2 regions of the Pseudomonas sp. ASL7 genome follow, and region 1 is predicted to be linked to the other one. Evidence: predicted binding sites of a transcription regulator. Region 1 holds the regulator's gene; the other holds the start of a gene.
The links. The regulator FliA, encoded in region 1, starts transcription of late flagellar genes. The targets are predictions, from matches to a motif close to CTAAAGTTTNNNNNNNNNNNGCCGNTAA.
Positions count from the first base shown of each region.

Region 2: a site for FliA is predicted at 1,467-1,494, ahead of AC1MDT_RS17010 (flagellar protein MotY). Genes of this name have one in related genera too.

Region 1 covers NZ_CM155279.1:159,558-173,413, forward strand. Annotated here, with positions in the region: gene AC1MDT_RS00745 (RHS repeat-associated core domain-containing protein) at 1-961, opposite strand, end outside; gene flhA (flagellar biosynthesis protein FlhA) at 1,462-3,591, shown strand; gene flhF (flagellar biosynthesis GTPase FlhF) at 3,603-4,931, shown strand; gene fleN (flagellar synthesis regulator FleN) at 5,048-5,878, shown strand; gene fliA (RNA polymerase sigma factor FliA) at 5,875-6,615, shown strand; gene AC1MDT_RS00770 (chemotaxis response regulator CheY) at 6,783-7,154, shown strand; gene AC1MDT_RS00775 (protein phosphatase CheZ) at 7,177-7,965, shown strand; gene AC1MDT_RS00780 (chemotaxis protein CheA) at 8,013-10,271, shown strand; gene AC1MDT_RS00785 (protein-glutamate methylesterase/protein-glutamine glutaminase) at 10,321-11,460, shown strand; gene AC1MDT_RS00790 (flagellar motor protein) at 11,460-12,200, shown strand; gene motD (flagellar motor protein MotD) at 12,216-13,109, shown strand; gene AC1MDT_RS00800 (ParA family protein) at 13,153-13,856, shown strand, end outside.
Region 2 covers NZ_CM155279.1:3,694,077-3,697,538, forward strand. Annotated here, with positions in the region: gene AC1MDT_RS17005 (argininosuccinate synthase) at 1-363, opposite strand, end outside; gene AC1MDT_RS17010 (flagellar protein MotY) at 493-1,401, opposite strand; gene pyrC (dihydroorotase) at 1,561-2,607, shown strand; gene rnt (ribonuclease T) at 2,604-3,281, shown strand.

The DNA.
Region 1 (13,856 bases):
TTGCTTGCTTATTGTAAGTGCCTCTTAATTTCCATTCGGCATTTAGGTAGTTTGCCATATTTACAGTGTCGTCGATCATTGGAAGCATTCCGGTGTTGTGCAGCTTTTTTAAAGCTTTGCCTTCTAACATGGAATAGCTCAGTTCTTGAAGGGTTGCTTTTGGATTGATCATTTTTAGCTCGCCATGTTTATCTTGGATTTCTATCCAGTTAGGGAAGCTGCGCTCGGTCATCTCTTTCATTGGGAGGGGGGTGCGATTAGGGTCTGCAGATATTAGGTATTTATTGCGTTGTAATTTTTTAGCAGTGGGAGTCGTTGTTGCAGGTTTTTTGAGATGATTGAGCATTGTTGTGGATTTTACTTCTTTTTGTATATTGATGCGTTTTAGTAAGCTTTGCATTAGGTTTGATGCGTCGGCGAAAAAAGAAATGTGTCCGTTGGGATCGCTAAGATTGACTGGGTCTCCCAAGCAGTACGTGTACGCGTTCAGTCCACCCTTCCCAAACGGACTCAAACTATCCGGACTATTAAATCGCAACAACACGGGATTAAACGCCCGATACCCATTCCCCAACAAATAATGCCCAGTCACTGGATCCGGCCGTTCGCCGTTGAACCCGAGCAGGCTGAGTAACCCGTTTTCAACGGAGCGGTGGCCATAGGGCGCATAGGCGATGGATTGTCGTGGATAATTGGTCTTAAGCGCGTGCAACACCGAACGCTGTTGATCGGTGGCCAGCAGCGTGGCATCGAGTGCTTCGCCCTCGCTCTGCTGTTGCGCCAGCAGGTGGTCACCGTGCTGGAATATCGAATATTGGTTCGCGCCCTGGATCTCGGTGGCCAGCCGGCTTTTGCAATAAAAGCGTTGGCACCCGGGCGTACTCGGCAGCTCATTGGCGATCAGCCGGTCGAGGGCGTCGTAGCGATATTGGCAGAGCGGAGTTTCGTGCTGTGAGGGCATGAGTGAGTGCTCCAAAGGTCCGAAGGACTGGCACTCAGTATTGGCGGTTTCGCAAGGGTTGGGTACTAGCAGAACTGATAGGTTCGCTGGGGTTTGCCCGTTCGATTGGCTTCTGCGTCGAGCTTGGCTCACCGGATAGGCAGCACGATTCCCGAGCGACGCTTGTAGCAGCTGCCGAGCCCGCGAGGCTGCGTTCGAGGACGAAGTCCTCGCCAGGATTTCACGACTGCTGCGCAGCCGGACGCAGCCTCGCAGGCTCGGCAGCTGCTACATGAGGTAAGCCGTGAGTCCAGACATTCCTGTTCTCCAAATCAAAAGATCGCAGCCTTCGGCACCTACAGTGAAATGCGTACACCTGTAGCTGCCGAAGGCTGCGATCTTTTTTGTCTGCGAAATCCCGCTATTTAAAACCCCGCCTAAAGTTGGAAAGCTTCTTGCAGTACCCGCTCTGCGCCTGCTTGTGGCGTCAAAAGATTGCTTTAAAGGAACGGGGAAAACCGGTGGATCGCTCTCAGTTACTCAACAGTGCCCGCACCAACGTTGCCGACTTAAGTCGGGGCAATCTGGGCGTGCCGTTGTTGCTGCTGGTCATGCTGGCGATGATGATGTTGCCGGTGCCACCGTTCCTGCTCGACGTGTTTTTCACGTTCAACATTGCGTTGTCGATTGTCGTGTTGCTGGTCTGTGTCTACGCCTTGCGGCCGCTGGATTTCGCGGTGTTCCCGACCATTCTGCTGATTGCGACACTGTTGCGACTGGCGCTGAACGTGGCCTCCACGCGGGTGGTGATGCTGCACGGGCAGGACGGCCATGCCGCAGCCGGCAAGGTGATCCAGGCCTTCGGCGAGGTGGTGATCGGCGGTAACTACGTGGTCGGTATCGTGGTCTTCGCGATTTTGATGATCATCAACTTCGTCGTGGTGACCAAGGGTGCCGGGCGGATTTCCGAGGTGAGCGCACGCTTCACCCTCGATGCGATGCCCGGCAAACAAATGGCGATCGACGCCGACCTGAACGCCGGTTTGATCGATCAGAACCAGGCCAAATTGCGCCGGATGGAAGTGGCTCAGGAAGCCGAGTTCTACGGTTCCATGGACGGTGCCAGCAAATTCGTGCGCGGTGACGCCATTGCCGGCCTGCTGATTCTGTTCATTAACCTGATCGGCGGCATGGCGGTGGGTATCTTCCAGCACGGCATGGGCTTCGCCGACGCCGGCAAGGTTTACGCGCTGCTGACCATCGGTGACGGTTTGGTGGCGCAATTGCCATCACTGCTTTTATCCACAGCTGCAGCGATCATGGTGACGCGTGCTTCCGGTTCGGAAGACATGGGCAAGCAAATCAATCGCCAGATGTTCGCCTCGCCCAAAGCGTTGGCGGTGGCTGCTGGCTTGATGGCGGTCATGGGCCTGGTGCCCGGCATGCCGCACTTCTCCTTCCTCAGCATGGCAGCCCTGGCGGCAGGCGGTGCGTACCTGTTCTGGAAGAAGCACAACATCGTCAAGGTTCAAGCCCTGCAAGAGGTCAAGCGTCAGCAGGAACTGTTGCCTTCGCCGGCCCGCGCTCAGGAAACCAAGGAGCTTGGCTGGGACGACGTCACCCCGATCGACATGATTGGCCTGGAAGTCGGCTATCGCCTGATTCCTCTGGTGGACCGCAACCAGGGTGGCCAGTTGCTGGCGCGGATCAAAGGCGTGCGCAAGAAGCTTTCCCAGGATCTGGGCTTCCTGATGCCGACCGTGCACATCCGTGACAACCTCGACCTGGCGCCGAGTGCTTATCGGCTGACGCTGATGGGGGTGATCCTGGCCGAAGCGGAGATTTACCCGGATCGCGAACTGGCGATCAACCCTGGGCAAGTCTACGGTTCGCTCAATGGCATCACCGCCAAAGATCCGGCTTTCGGCCTGGAGGCGGTCTGGATCGAGGTCAGTCAGCGTTCCCAGGCGCAATCACTCGGTTATACGGTGGTCGATGCCAGTACGGTGGTGGCCACGCACTTGAACCAGATTCTGTACAAGCACTCCAGCGAGCTGATCGGTCACGAAGAAGTGCAGCAACTGATGCAGTTGCTGGCGAAAAGCTCGCCGAAACTGGCGGAAGAGCTGGTGCCGGGCGTGGTTTCGCTGTCGCAATTGCTCAAGGTGTTGCAAGCGCTGTTGGCGGAGCAAGTGCCGGTACGCGACATTCGCAGCATTGCCGAAGCAATCGCGAACAATGCCGCCAAGAGTCAAGATACTGCCGCATTGGTGGCCGCGGTGCGCGTTGGCGTCTCGCGCGCTATCGTCCAAAGCATTGTAGGGACTGAGTCCGAGCTGCCAGTTATCACCTTGGAGCCAAGGTTGGAACAGATATTGCTCAATAGTCTTCAGAAGGCAGGACAAGGCTCGGAAGAAGGCGTTCTGTTGGAACCAAGCATGGCAGAGAAGCTGCAACGCTCGTTGATCGATGCGGCACAGCGTCAGGAAATGCAAGGTCAACCGGTGATTCTGCTGGTAGCCGGTCCGGTTCGCGCCATGCTTTCGCGATTCGGCCGACTGGCAGTCCCGGGTTTGCATGTGTTGGCTTACCAGGAAATTCCTGACAACAAGCAAGTGACCATCGTTGCGACAGTAGGGCCCAACGGCTGAGGTAGTGGTTTATGCAAGTTAAGCGTTTTTTCGCCGCCGATATGCGTCAGGCCATGAAACTGGTTCGTGATGAGCTGGGCGCTGACGCCGCTATCATTGGCAATCGCCGGATCGCCGGTGGTGTCGAGTTGACGGCTGCCCTGGATTACAAGTTGTCGGCGCTGGCACCGCGTGTTCCGAACATGGAACTCGAAGACGAGCTGCGCAAGACCCAATCGCGGATCGTGACCGCCCAGGCCGAACTGAGCCTGCGAGGCGACGGCGAGAGCGACAATAGCACCAACCGCCAGTTGTTCGCCGGCCTGCCGCTGACCGCTGCCGAGCCATTGATCGAACCGACATACACCCAACCCCGTCGTCCTGCGCCGGCCCCTGCACCGGCCTCATCCGGTGTGGATCCTCGGGCGTTCGACTCGATGCGTTTCGAGCTCAATAGCCTGCGCGAGTTGATGGAAGTACAGCTTGGCTCCTTGGCGTGGAATCAGCTGCAAGGCAGCCGTCCGGCCCAGGCTAACCTCTGGCGTCGCCTGCAACGCATCGGCCTGTCCGGCCCGTTGTCGCGCGATTTGCTGGCGATGATTACCGACATTGAAGAGCCCCGCCAGGCCTGGCGCATGTTGCTGGCGTACCTGGCGCGAATGATCCTCACACCGGAGATCGAGCCTCTGGAAGAGGGCGGTGTGATTGCCATGGTCGGTCCTGCCGGTATGGGCAAGACCACCACCCTGGCCAAACTGGCCGCCCGCTACGTGCTCAAGTACGGCGCGCAAAACATCGCACTGGTGAGCATGGACAGCTACCGTATCGGTGCTCAGGAACAGCTCAAGACCCTCGGCCGGATCCTCAATGTGTCGGTGACACACGTCGACCCGGGCCAGTCGCTGGTTCAGGCGCTGGATCCATTGCTGCGCAAGCGCGTGGTGCTGATCGATACCGCCGGCCTTCAGGCCAGCGACCCGGCACTGCGCATGCAGCTCGAAAGCCTCGCGGGTCGTGGCATCAAATCGAAAAATTACCTGGTTCTGGCAACCACCAGCCAGAAACAGGTTCTAACGGCCGCTTATCACAGTTACAAGCGCTGCGGGCTGGCCGGGTGCATCCTGACTAAACTGGATGAAACGGCAAGTCTGGGCGAGGTGTTGAGCCTGGCCATCAGTCATGAATTGCCGGTGGCGTACCTGACCGATGGCCCACGGATCCCGGATGATTTGCATCTGCCGCGCCGTCATCAGTTGGTCAGTCGCGCCGTGAGTGTGCAAATGCAGGAAGAACCCAGCGAAGAAGCCATGGCTGACATGTTCGCTGATATTTACCACAGCCCGACCAAACAGGTCGGCTGAGGTAGTAATGAACAGTTTTTATACCTACATCGATGGTCTGCCATGCATTGTTCCATCTGTGAACGCGCAGCCAGTAATGTGGCCTCCGTCTATGCAAGACAAGGTAAAGAAATAACATGGGCAGCATGCATCCCGTACAGGTGATCGCGGTGACCGGCGGCAAAGGTGGCGTCGGCAAGACTAACGTGTCAGTGAATTTGTCACTGGCCCTGGCTGAACTCGGCCGTCGCGTCATGCTGTTGGACGCCGACCTGGGTTTGGCGAACGTCGACGTCCTGCTGGGACTGACACCCAAACGCACCCTGGCCGACGTGATCGAAGGCCGATGTGAGCTGCGCGACGTTCTGTTGCAGGGCCCTGGCGGCATCCGCATCGTCCCGGCTGCGTCCGGCACCCAGAGCATGGTTCATCTGAGCCCGGCTCAACACGCCGGCCTGATCCAGGCGTTCAGCGATATCGGCGACAACCTCGACGTATTGGTGATCGACACGGCCGCGGGCATTGGTGATTCGGTGGTCAGTTTCGTCCGCGCCGCGCAGGAAGTCCTGCTGGTGGTGTGCGATGAACCGACTTCGATCACGGACGCCTATGCACTGATCAAACTGCTTAACCGCGATTACGGCATGAACCGCTTCCGCGTCCTGGCCAACATGGCCCAGAGCCCGCAGGAAGGTCGCAATCTGTTCGCCAAGTTGACCAAGGTCACGGATCGCTTCCTCGACGTCGCCTTACAATACGTCGGTGCAGTGCCATACGACGAAAGCGTGCGCAAGGCCGTACAGAAGCAACGTGCCGTCTATGAGGCGTTCCCGCGTTCCAAGTGCTCTCTGGCGTTCAAGGCCATTGCGCAGAAGGTTGATACGTGGCCGCTGCCTGCCAATCCCCGCGGGCATCTGGAGTTTTTTGTCGAGCGCCTCGTGCAACAAACGGCAGGACCGGTTCTATGACAGCCAGCGGTTACAACTTCTACAAGAAGTCGGCACGTGACGCGCAGTACGAGCTGATCGAGCGTTACGCGCCACTGGTTAAACGCATTGCTTACCACTTGCTGGCCCGTCTGCCGGCCAGTGTCCAGGTCGAAGACCTGATCCAGGCCGGGATGATCGGTCTGCTGGAAGTATCGAACAAATACGACCCCAGCAAAGGCGCGAGTTTCGAGACGTACGCGGGCATTCGAATCCGCGGCGCAATGCTCGATGAAGTCCGCAAGGGGGATTGGGCGCCACGTTCGGTCCACCGCAATACCCGGATGGTCAGCGACGCAATTCGCTCGATTGAAGCTAAAACCGGTCGTGACGCTAAAGATCACGAAGTTGCGGCCGAACTCCAATTGAGTCTCGACGATTATTACGGGATTTTGAACGACACCCTGGGTAGCCGCTTATTCAGTTTCGACGATCTGTTGCAGGACGGCGAACACGAAGGGCTGCACGAGGATGGCGCAAGTGCTCATCTCGAGCCGTCACGCGATCTGGAAGATGAACGCTTCCAGGCGGCGCTGGCGGACGCGATTGCCAATTTGCCGGAGCGTGAGCGACTGGTGTTGGCGCTGTACTACGACGAAGAGCTGAATCTGAAGGAAATCGGTGAGGTCCTGGGGGTCAGTGAATCGCGGGTCAGCCAGTTACATAGCCAGTGCGCGGCCCGTTTACGGGGGCGTTTGGGGGAGTGGCGAGCGCGCTGAAGGCAGTGTGGGGACACTGCGAACGTGGCTGGTGTGGTGTTGAACTGCGCCGGTCTCGATCTGTTGTGCTCCAGACAGTCATTGAGTGCTTTGCCAGATTGATTGAAATGGCGCGTCCAGGTGCTGGGCGCGTTTAAGACTGCTTGGAGGTCGAATTGGACAAGAACATGAAAATCCTCATCGTTGATGACTTCTCAACGATGCGGCGGATCATTAAAAACCTGTTGCGTGACCTTGGGTTCACCAACACGGTCGAGGCCGACGATGGCACCACTGCCATTCCGGTTCTTAACAGCGGGAGCATCGACTTTCTGGTAACGGACTGGAACATGCCTGGCATGACCGGTATCGATCTGCTGCGCCACGTGCGCGCCGATGAAAAGCTCAAGCACCTGCCGGTGCTGATGGTTACCGCTGAAGCCAAGCGCGAGCAGATCATCGAAGCGGCCCAGGCCGGCGTTAACGGCTATGTGGTCAAACCCTTCACGGCCCAGGCGTTGAAAGAAAAAATCGAGAAGATTTTCGAACGCATCGGTTGATGGACTGCGCCACGGGGGAGCTATGGAGCATAAAGAATCTTCACTGGGCGATTTTGAATCGACCCTGAAAAAACACGCGGTCGAATTGGTCGAGAGCCTTGAAAAAGGCAAATTCGGCGACGCTGTGCAATTGATCCATGAGCTCAATCAGACCCGTGACCGCGGCCTGTATCAGGAAGTGGGCAAGCTCACCCGGGAGCTGCATAGCGCGATCGTCAATTTCCAGATTGACCCGACCATGCCGCAAGCCGAGGAAGTCTCGCAGATCACTGATGCCACGGAGCGTCTGGGCTACGTGGTCAAGCTGACCGAGGCGGCGGCCAACCGCACCATGGATCTGGTGGAAAACGCCACGCCGCTGGTCAACAGCCTGAGCGAAGAAGCCCAGGCCTTGAGCACGGACTGGGGGCGGTTCATGCGTCGCGAAGTCGGTGCGCAAGAGTTCCGCGAACTGGCCCGGCGCGTCGACGGTTTCCTGACGCGCAGCCGTGAAGACAATCGCGTCGTGTCGAGCAATCTCAACGACATTTTGCTCGCGCAGGATTACCAGGACCTCACCGGCCAGGTGATCAAGCGTGTGACCCAATTGGTCACCGAAGTTGAAAGCAACCTGCTCAAGCTCGTGCTTATGGCCAGTCAGGTAGATCGCTTTGCGGGCATCGAACATGACCGTGAAGCGATACTTGCAGAAAAAGATCCACAAAAACATCTCTCTCAGGGTGAAGGTCCGCAGATTCATGCCGATAAAAGAGAAGACGTTGTGTCCGGTCAGGACGATGTGGACGATTTGCTATCCAGCCTAGGGTTTTAGAACTTTAGGTATTTTAGGTTTTTAGACCTGTTAGGAGCACACCCTTAATGAGCTTCGGCGCCGATGAAGAGATCCTTCAGGATTTTCTGGTTGAGGCCGGCGAGATTCTAGAGCAACTGTCCGAACAGCTGGTCGAGCTTGAAAGTCGACCTGATGATGCGGACTTGCTCAATGCAATTTTTCGCGGTTTTCACACTGTAAAAGGGGGCGCCGGCTTCCTCCAGCTCAACGAGCTGGTGGAGTGCTGTCACATCGCCGAGAACGTGTTCGACATCCTGCGCAAGGGTGAGCGTCGCGTCGACTCGGAACTGATGGACGTGGTTCTCGAAGCGCTGGACGCGGTGAACAGCATGTTTACCGAAGTCCGCGAACGCAGCCCGATCACGGCTGCAACGCCTGAATTGCTCGCAGCGCTTGCCCGTCTGGCCGAGCCGCAAACCGCTGATGAGTCGGCGCCGGTTGCCGAAGTCTTCGAAGCGCCTGTCGCTGAAAGCGAGTCGGGCGACATCACCGATAACGAATTCGAACAACTGCTGGACTCGCTGAATGCCGTCAAGGCACAAGCCGAGGCCCCCGTGGTGGCTGCGCAGCCTGCTTCGCTGCCTGCCGGCAATGCAGCCGCCAGCGACGAAATTACCGATGCCGAGTTCGAGTCGTTGCTCGATCAACTGCACGGCAAAGGCCAGTTCGCCGTCGATGCGATAGCCGCACCCACCGCACCCGCGGCTGCCCCGAAAGCGGCAGGCGACAGCTCCGACATTACCGACGACGAATTCGAGGCACTGCTCGATCAGTTGCACGGCAAGGGCAACTTTGCGGTCGACGCGCTGGAGTCGGCCATTGCCGCGGTGCCGACCCCGGCCGCGCCCGCCGCAGCGGCGGCGGGCAGCGATCTGATCTCCGATCACGAATTCGAATCGCTGCTCGACGAATTGCATGGCAAAGGCAAGTTCACTGAAGTCGGTAGCGCTTCGGCGACTGCCTCTGCTGTTGCTTCAGTGCCGGCTTCTGTTGCCAAGGCTGCACCGAAACCGGTGGCCAAGGCGCCCGAGCCTCAAGCCGAAACAGCGAAGCCTGCTGCAGCGGCTCCGGCCCGTGCACCGTCCGCGCCGCCCGCCGAAAAGCCGGCCAGCGAAGCCGAGACCACGGTTCGGGTCGATACGGCGCGTCTCGACGAAATCATGAACATGGTCGGCGAGTTGGTACTGGTGCGTAACCGTCTGGTTCGTCTGGGCGCCAACAGCGCTGATGAGGCCATGTCCAAGGCCGTGTCGAACCTCGACGTGGTCACGGCTGACCTGCAAACCGCGGTCATGAAGACCCGGATGCAACCGATCAAGAAGGTTTTCGGGCGCTTCCCGCGCCTGGTTCGCGACCTGGCTCGCCAGCTCAAGAAAGAAATCAACCTGGAATTGGTCGGCGAAGAAACCGATCTCGACAAAAACCTTGTCGAGGCGCTGGCCGATCCGCTGGTCCACTTGGTGCGCAACGCGGTCGACCACGGCATCGAGTCGCCGGAAGAGCGCGAAGCCTCGGGCAAGTCCCGCGGCGGCAAGGTGATCCTTGCGGCGGAGCAGGAAGGCGACCACATCCTGTTGTCGATCTCCGATGACGGCAAAGGCATGGACCCGAACGTCTTGCGATCCATCGCAGTAAAACGCGGTGTGATGGACAAGGACGCGGCCGATCGCCTGAGCGATACCGAGTGCTACAACCTGATTTTCGCGCCAGGGTTCTCGACCAAGACCGAGATCTCCGACGTGTCGGGCCGTGGCGTCGGCATGGACGTGGTGAAAACCAAGATTTCCCAGCTCAACGGTTCGATCAATATCTTCTCGGCCAAGGGGCAGGGCTCGAAGATCGTCATCAAGGTCCCGTTGACCCTGGCGATCATGCCGACGCTGATGGTCATGCTCGGCAATCAGGCGTTTGCGTTCCCGCTGGTAAACGTCAACGAGATTTTCCACCTCGACCTGTCGCGCACCAACGTGGTGGACGGTCAGGAAGTGGTGATCGTGCGGGACAAGGCGCTGCCTCTGTTTTACCTCAAGCGCTGGCTGGTCAGCTCCGCCGCTCACGAAGAGCAGCGCGAAGGCCATGTGGTGATCCTTTCGGTGGGCACCCAGCGAATCGGCTTCGTCGTCGATCAGTTGGTGGGCCAGGAAGAAGTGGTCATCAAGCCATTGGGCAAAATGCTCCAGGGAACTCCGGGCATGTCCGGCGCCACCATTACCGGTGACGGCCGCATTGCACTGATTCTCGATGTTCCGAGCATGCTCAAGCGTTACGCCGCACGGCGTATTTGATTCTGGCGGGGCGGGGCGACTGTGCCTCGCTCCGTCTAACGGAGTGTTTATGGCAGTCAAGGTCCTGGTGGTGGACGATTCGGGGTTTTTCCGCCGCCGCGTCTCGGAAATTCTTTCAGCGGATCCGAATATCCAGGTCGTCGGCACGGCGACCAACGGAAAAGAGGCGATCGATCAGGCACTGGCGCTCAAGCCCGATGTGATCACCATGGACTACGAGATGCCGATGATGGATGGCATCACGGCAGTGCGGCACATCATGCAGCGCTGCCCGACACCCGTATTGATGTTTTCCTCGCTGACGCACGAAGGCGCCCGGGTCACCCTGGACGCACTGGACGCTGGCGCGGTGGATTTCCTGCCGAAAAATTTCGAAGACATCTCGCGCAATCCCGAGAAGGTCAAGCAACTGCTGTGCGAGAAGATTCTCAGCATCTCGCGCAGTAACCGTCGTGCCAGCACTTACAGCGCTCCGGCTCCCGTCGTTACGCCGCCCCCGACCCCGACGCTTTCGAGCGTCAGCAGTTATGGCAGCAGCGTGCCGGCGCGTCCGGCACCGGCACCGATCCCTGTGCGTACGCACGCGCCTGGATCAGCCGGTCCGTTGTCGCCCGCGCCGAAACGCAAAGCCTACAAATTAGTTGCCATTGGCACCTCCACTGGCGGCCCGGTGGCGCTGCAGCGGGTGCTGACCCAATTGCCGGCCAATTTCCCGGCGCCGATCGTATTGGTCCAGCACATGCCGGCTGCCTTCACCAAGGCGTTCGCCGAGCGTCTGGACAAGCTGTGCCGTATCAGTGTCAAGGAAGCCGAGGATGGTGACATCCTGCGTCCGGGCCTGGCGTTGCTGGCACCGGGTGGCAAGCAAATGATGATCGACGGCCGTGGTGCGGTGAAAATCCTCCCTGGCGACGAGCGTCTGAATTACAAACCGTGCGTGGACATTACCTTCGGTTCCGCGGCCAAGTCCTACGGTGACAAAGTTCTGGCGGTCGTGCTGACCGGCATGGGCGCCGACGGTCGCGAAGGCGCGCGTCTGCTCAAGCAGGGCGGCAGTTCGATCTGGGCTCAGGACGAAGCCAGTTGCGTGATCTACGGCATGCCGATGGCCATCGTCAAAGCTGAACTCGCCGATGCCGTGTACAGCCTCGACGACATTGGCAAGCACCTGGTCGAGGCGTGTGTCTGATGGATGTTCTAAGCCTTATCGGGATCATCATGGCGTTCGTCGCCATTATTGGCGGCAACTACCTTGAGGGAGGGCACCTCGGCGCGCTGGCCAACGGCCCGGCGGCGTTGATCGTGCTCGGCGGGACCATCGGTGCAGCGCTGCTGCAATCACCGATGAGCGCTTTCAAGCGCGCCATGCAGATACTGGCCTGGATCCTGTTTCCGCCTCGCGTGGATCTGGCCGGTGGTATCGATCGTGTCGTGAACTGGAGTCTGACGGCGCGCAAGGAAGGTTTGCTCGGTCTGGAAGGGATGGCCGATACCGAGCCCGACAGCTACTCGCGCAAAGGCTTGCAACTGCTGGTGGACGGGGCGGAGCCGGAAGCGATTCGCAGCATCCTGGAAGTGGATTTCTACACTCAGGAAAGCCGCGACATCGAAGCGGCCAAAGTCTTCGAAAGCATGGGTGGCTACGCGCCGACCATCGGCATCATCGGTGCGGTGATGGGCCTGATCCATGTCATGGGCAACCTGGGTGATCCATCGCAACTGGGCAACGGCATCGCCGTCGCCTTCGTCGCCACCATCTACGGCGTGGCCAGTGCCAACCTGGTGCTGCTGCCGATTGCCGCCAAACTCAAGTCCATAGCGTTGCGCCAGTCGCGTTATCGCGAAATGTTGCTTGAAGGCATCCTGTCGATCGCCGAAGGTGAAAACCCTCGCTCTATTGAGTTGAAGCTTCAGGGCTTCATGGATTGATGGGGGTAATGGATTATGGCTCGTCGTCGTCAGCCTGAAGAACACGTCAACCACGAGCGCTGGCTGGTGTCCTATGCCGACTTCATCACCTTGCTGTTCGCTTTTTTCGTGGTGATGTACTCGATCTCTTCGATCAACGAAGGCAAGTACAAAGTCATCTCGGAAGCATTGATCGGGGTCTTTACCGACTCCGACCATGCGCTCAAGCCGATCCCGATTGGTGACGAGCGGCCGAAGACCGTGACCCCGGCCAAGCCGTTGGTCAAGGACAGCGAGCAGATCGATGCCGGCATCGCCCAGGCTGCCAACGACCCGCTCAAGAGCATCGCCGATGACATCAGCGCGGCGTTCGGCGACTTGATCAGCTCCAACCAGATGACCGTTCGCGGCAACGAACTGTGGGTCGAGATCGAACTCAATTCCAGCCTGTTGTTCGGCAGCGGTGACGCCATGCCCAGCGACATCGCGTTCAACATCATCGACAAGGTCGCCGGGATTCTGAAGCCGTTCGACAACCCGATTCACGTCGAAGGTTTCACCGACGACCAACCGATCCGGACCTCGCAATACCCGACCAACTGGGAGTTGTCGTCGGCCCGTTCGGCCAGCATCGTGCGCATGCTGGCGATGCAGGGGGTGAACCCGGGTCGCCTGGCGTCGGTGGGTTACGGTGAATTCCAGCCAGTGGCCAACAACGCCACCGCCGAAGGCCGGGCGCGTAACCGTCGCGTCGTGCTGGTGGTATCACGAAATCTCGATGTCCGTCGCAGCCTCACCGGTACCGGAACCGCGAATGCGAAACCGGATGCCGCATTGAAGCGTGCTGGCACACAAACTGCACCGACCCCGGTCAAGTCGCCGGGACGAGAGAGCGCCGTCAATTCTCCGTCACCCGCATTAACACGCTGAGCTATTTCTCGGTCGGCCATTTCGACCGGGAGGAACTATCTGAATGAGAGTCTGGGCAGTCGCCAATCAAAAGGGTGGTGTCGGTAAAACCACTTCCTCTATCGCTTTAGCCGGTTTACTGGCCGAGGCGGGCAAGCGTGTGGTCATGGTCGATCTCGACCCCCACGGCTCCATGACCAGCTACTTCGGCTACGACCCCGACAGCCTGGAACACAGCAGCTACGACCTGTTTCTGCACAAGGGCAGCGTGCCGCAAGGCTTGCCCGGTCAGTTGTTGTTGCCCACCAGTCACGAGAGTATTTCGTTGTTGCCGTCGAGCACCGCGCTGGCGACCCTTGAACGCCAGTCGCCAGGCCAAAGCGGTTTGGGCCTGGTGATTGCCAAGAGCCTGGCGCAGTTGTGGCAGGACTTCGATTACGCCGTTATCGACAGCCCGCCATTGCTCGGCGTGCTGATGGTCAATGCCTTGGCGGCGAGCCAGCAGTTGGTGATCCCGGTGCAGACCGAACACCTGGCTGTCAAAGGCCTGGAACGGATGGTCAATACGCTGGCGATGATCAATCGCTCACGCAAACAGGCGCTGCCCTTCAGTATCGTGCCGACCCTGTTCGACCGCCGCACGCAAGCGTCCCTGGGGACGCTGCGCGTCTTGCGTGACATGTACCCGGAAGAAATCTGGCAGGGCTACATCCCGGTCGATACCCGCTTGCGTGACGCCAGCCGGGCCGGGCTGACGCCTTCGCAATT
Region 2 (3,462 bases), 2.8 Mb from region 1:
GCCGGTGGCGCCGTGGGAAATGGCGTCAGCGCCGGTTTCGTTGGCAATTTCGATCAGGCGTTTGGCAATCAACGGACGAGCGATGGAAGTACCCAGCAGGTACTCGCCTTCGTAAACGGTGTTGGCGCGGAACATCGGGAAAACGAAATCGCGTACGAATTCTTCGCGCAAGTCGTCGATGTAGATCTCTTTGACGCCCATGGCCTGAGCCTTGGCGCGTGCAGGTTCGACCTCTTCGCCCTGACCCAGGTCAGCGGTGAAGGTCACGACTTCACAGTTATAAGTATCCTGCAGCCACTTGAGGATCACCGAAGTGTCCAGGCCGCCGGAATACGCCAGAACGACCTTGTTTACGTCCGCCATGCCATCACTCCACGGGGTTCTACGGAAAGCCGTCGAGTCTACCGGGCATGCAGAATAATTTACAGAGGCGCGACAGCTTATGACGACGAAGCGACAGATTATGTCGAGTGAGCGACGATTACAGCGGGTTCAGGAGGTCGCCGGGGTGCTGCCCGGAGACGTGGTTTGAGGCGCGACTTTCTCGGTCGGCGCCACCCGCTCCAGCCGCACGGCGACCCGGCGATTCTTCGCCCGGTTGGCCGCATTGGTGTTCGGTGCCACCGGGTACCGCTCACCGTGGAAGCGCAGGGTGATCTGCGACTCCTGAATGCCATTGGCCTTGAAATAGTCCATCACCGCCAACGCCCGGCGGCGTGACAATTCGCGGTTGGTCAGGCGATTGCCGCTATTGTCCGAGTGGCCATCGAGTTCGATATGGTTGACCGTTGGATCAGCCTTCATGAACTCCAGCATGACCTGCAACTGCGCCTTGGCTTGCGGGTTCAAGTCTATACCTTCCCCCGGAAAACCGATCTCGGACTGTTTAACCTGTTCGAAATTCTTTGGCAGCAGTTTCGCCACACAGCTTTGGTAATCATTGAAGGCCTTGCTGAACTTGACGGGTAACAGGCGTACTTCAGACACCCGTCCGTCGCCTGAGGAGTGCCGAATCACTGGGCTGCGACCGTCTATCAGGCCACTGATCAAGCGCCCGGCCTGAACTTGCGAACTGTTGAACAGTACATTACCGCTGCCGATTTGCACGGACCCCAAGTTGATGTCGCCACGCCCTGGCTGCCAAGGTGCGGCGGCTGCCAACAAGGTCGCCGAACCACCGCCAATCATCGCGTTATAGGCCTTCAGACGAAATATCGCCTGCTCGCCGGCCCGACGCACGAACTCCCCCGAACCGAAATCGGTGATCGGCTGCGTCAAGCGGCACTCGAACTTGTCACCTTCGACCGTCCACTCGATGCTCTCCAGACGGGTCTGGAAAGTGAGCGCCATCGCAGGAAGGCTGGCAAACACACTGAGCAAGGCTAAATAACGCTGGCGCACGGGAGGCTCCACTGGCTTCTACAACAAAAAGACCGACACACACATGTTTACGGCATACCTGTTGGATATCGGAAGCTTGCTGCAAAACTTGATAGCGAGTGCCTGCAAGAGTCTTTTCCGGTAGCATTCCCCTGAGTTTGACCCGCCTGGAATCCCCTCATGTCCGACCGCCTGACCCTGCTGCGTCCCGACGACTGGCACATTCATCTTCGCGATGGTGCCGTGTTGACCAATACCGTTGCGGATGTCGCGCGTACCTTTGGTCGCGCCATCATCATGCCCAACCTGGTACCTCCGGTGCGTAACGCCGCTGAAGCCGACGGCTATCGCCAGCGGATTCTCGCTGCACGCCCGGCCGGCAGTCGCTTCGAACCGTTGATGGTGCTTTACCTGACCGACCGCACACAGCCCGAAGAAATTCGCGAGGCCAAGGCCAGCGGTTTCATTCACGCCGCCAAGCTCTACCCGGCCGGCGCGACCACCAACTCGGACTCCGGTGTCACCAGCATCGACAAGATATTCCCTGCACTTGAGGCCATGGCCGAAGTCGGGATGCCCTTGTTGGTTCACGGAGAGGTCACCCGCGGCGATGTCGACGTGTTCGACCGCGAAAAAATCTTCATCGACGAGCACATGCGTCGGGTGGTCGAGCGCTTCCCGACACTCAAAGTCGTGTTCGAACACATCACCACCGCGGATGCCGTACAGTTCGTCAACGAGGCTGCGGCCAACGTCGGCGCAACCATCACCGCGCATCACCTGCTGTACAACCGCAACCACATGCTGGTGGGCGGGATTCGGCCGCACTTCTATTGCCTGCCGATTCTCAAGCGCAATACGCATCAGGAAGCACTGCTCGACGCCGCCACCAGCGGTAGCGAGAAATTCTTCCTGGGCACCGACTCGGCCCCCCACGCCCAGCACGCCAAAGAAGCGGCTTGTGGTTGCGCCGGTTGCTACACCGCTTACGCGGCGATCGAGATGTATGCCGAGGCCTTCGAACAGCGCAACGCGCTGGACAAGCTCGAAGCCTTCGCCAGCCTGAATGGTCCGCGTTTCTACGGCCTGCCGGTGAACACCGATCGAATTACCCTGGTCCGCGAAGAGTGGACCGCCCCTACCAGCCTGCCATTTGGCGAGCTGACCGTAATCCCGCTGCGCGCCGGTGAAAAACTGCGCTGGCGCCTGCTGGAGGAACACGCGTGAGTGAAGATCATTTCGACGACGAACAGGACGGTCAAGGCGGCGGAGGTGGTTCGCGCCACCCGATGGCAGCTCGCTTCCGTGGATACCTGCCAGTCGTTGTCGATGTTGAAACCGGCGGTTTCAACTCTGCCACTGACGCCTTGCTGGAAATCGCTGCGACCACCATCGCCATGGACGAAAAAGGGTTTGTGTATCCCGATCACACCTACTTCTTCCGTGTAGAACCCTTTGAAGGCGCGAACATCGAAGCAGCCGCGCTGGAATTCACCGGTATCAAACTGGATCACCCACTGCGCATGGCGGTGAGCGAAGAAGCCGCACTGACCGATATTTTCCGTGGCATTCGCAAGGCGTTGAAATCGAACGGCTGCAAACGGGCGATTCTGGTCGGGCATAACAGCAGCTTCGATCTGGGTTTCCTCAACGCCGCCGTCGCGCGCCTGGACATGAAACGCAACCCGTTTCATCCATTCTCCAGCTTCGATACCGCGACATTGGCGGGGCTGGCTTACGGTCAAACCGTACTGGCCAAGGCCTGTCAGGCAGCCGATATCGACTTCGACGGTCGCGAGGCTCACTCGGCTCGCTACGACACAGAGAAGACGGCCGAGTTGTTCTGCGGCATCGTCAATCGCTGGAAACAAATGGGCGGCTGGGAAGACTTCAACGACTGATTTGTGTGTGTATGTAGGAGCGAGCTTGCTCGCGATGGACGTGAACGATAACGCGTGCTGTCTGGGGAAAAACATCGCCTTCAGATTCATCGCGAGCAAGCTCGCTCCTACAGGGATTGCAGTATCCCGCCCATAAAAAAACCGGCCTCAACGGCCGGTTTTTTTATGCCTGACGCTTGGC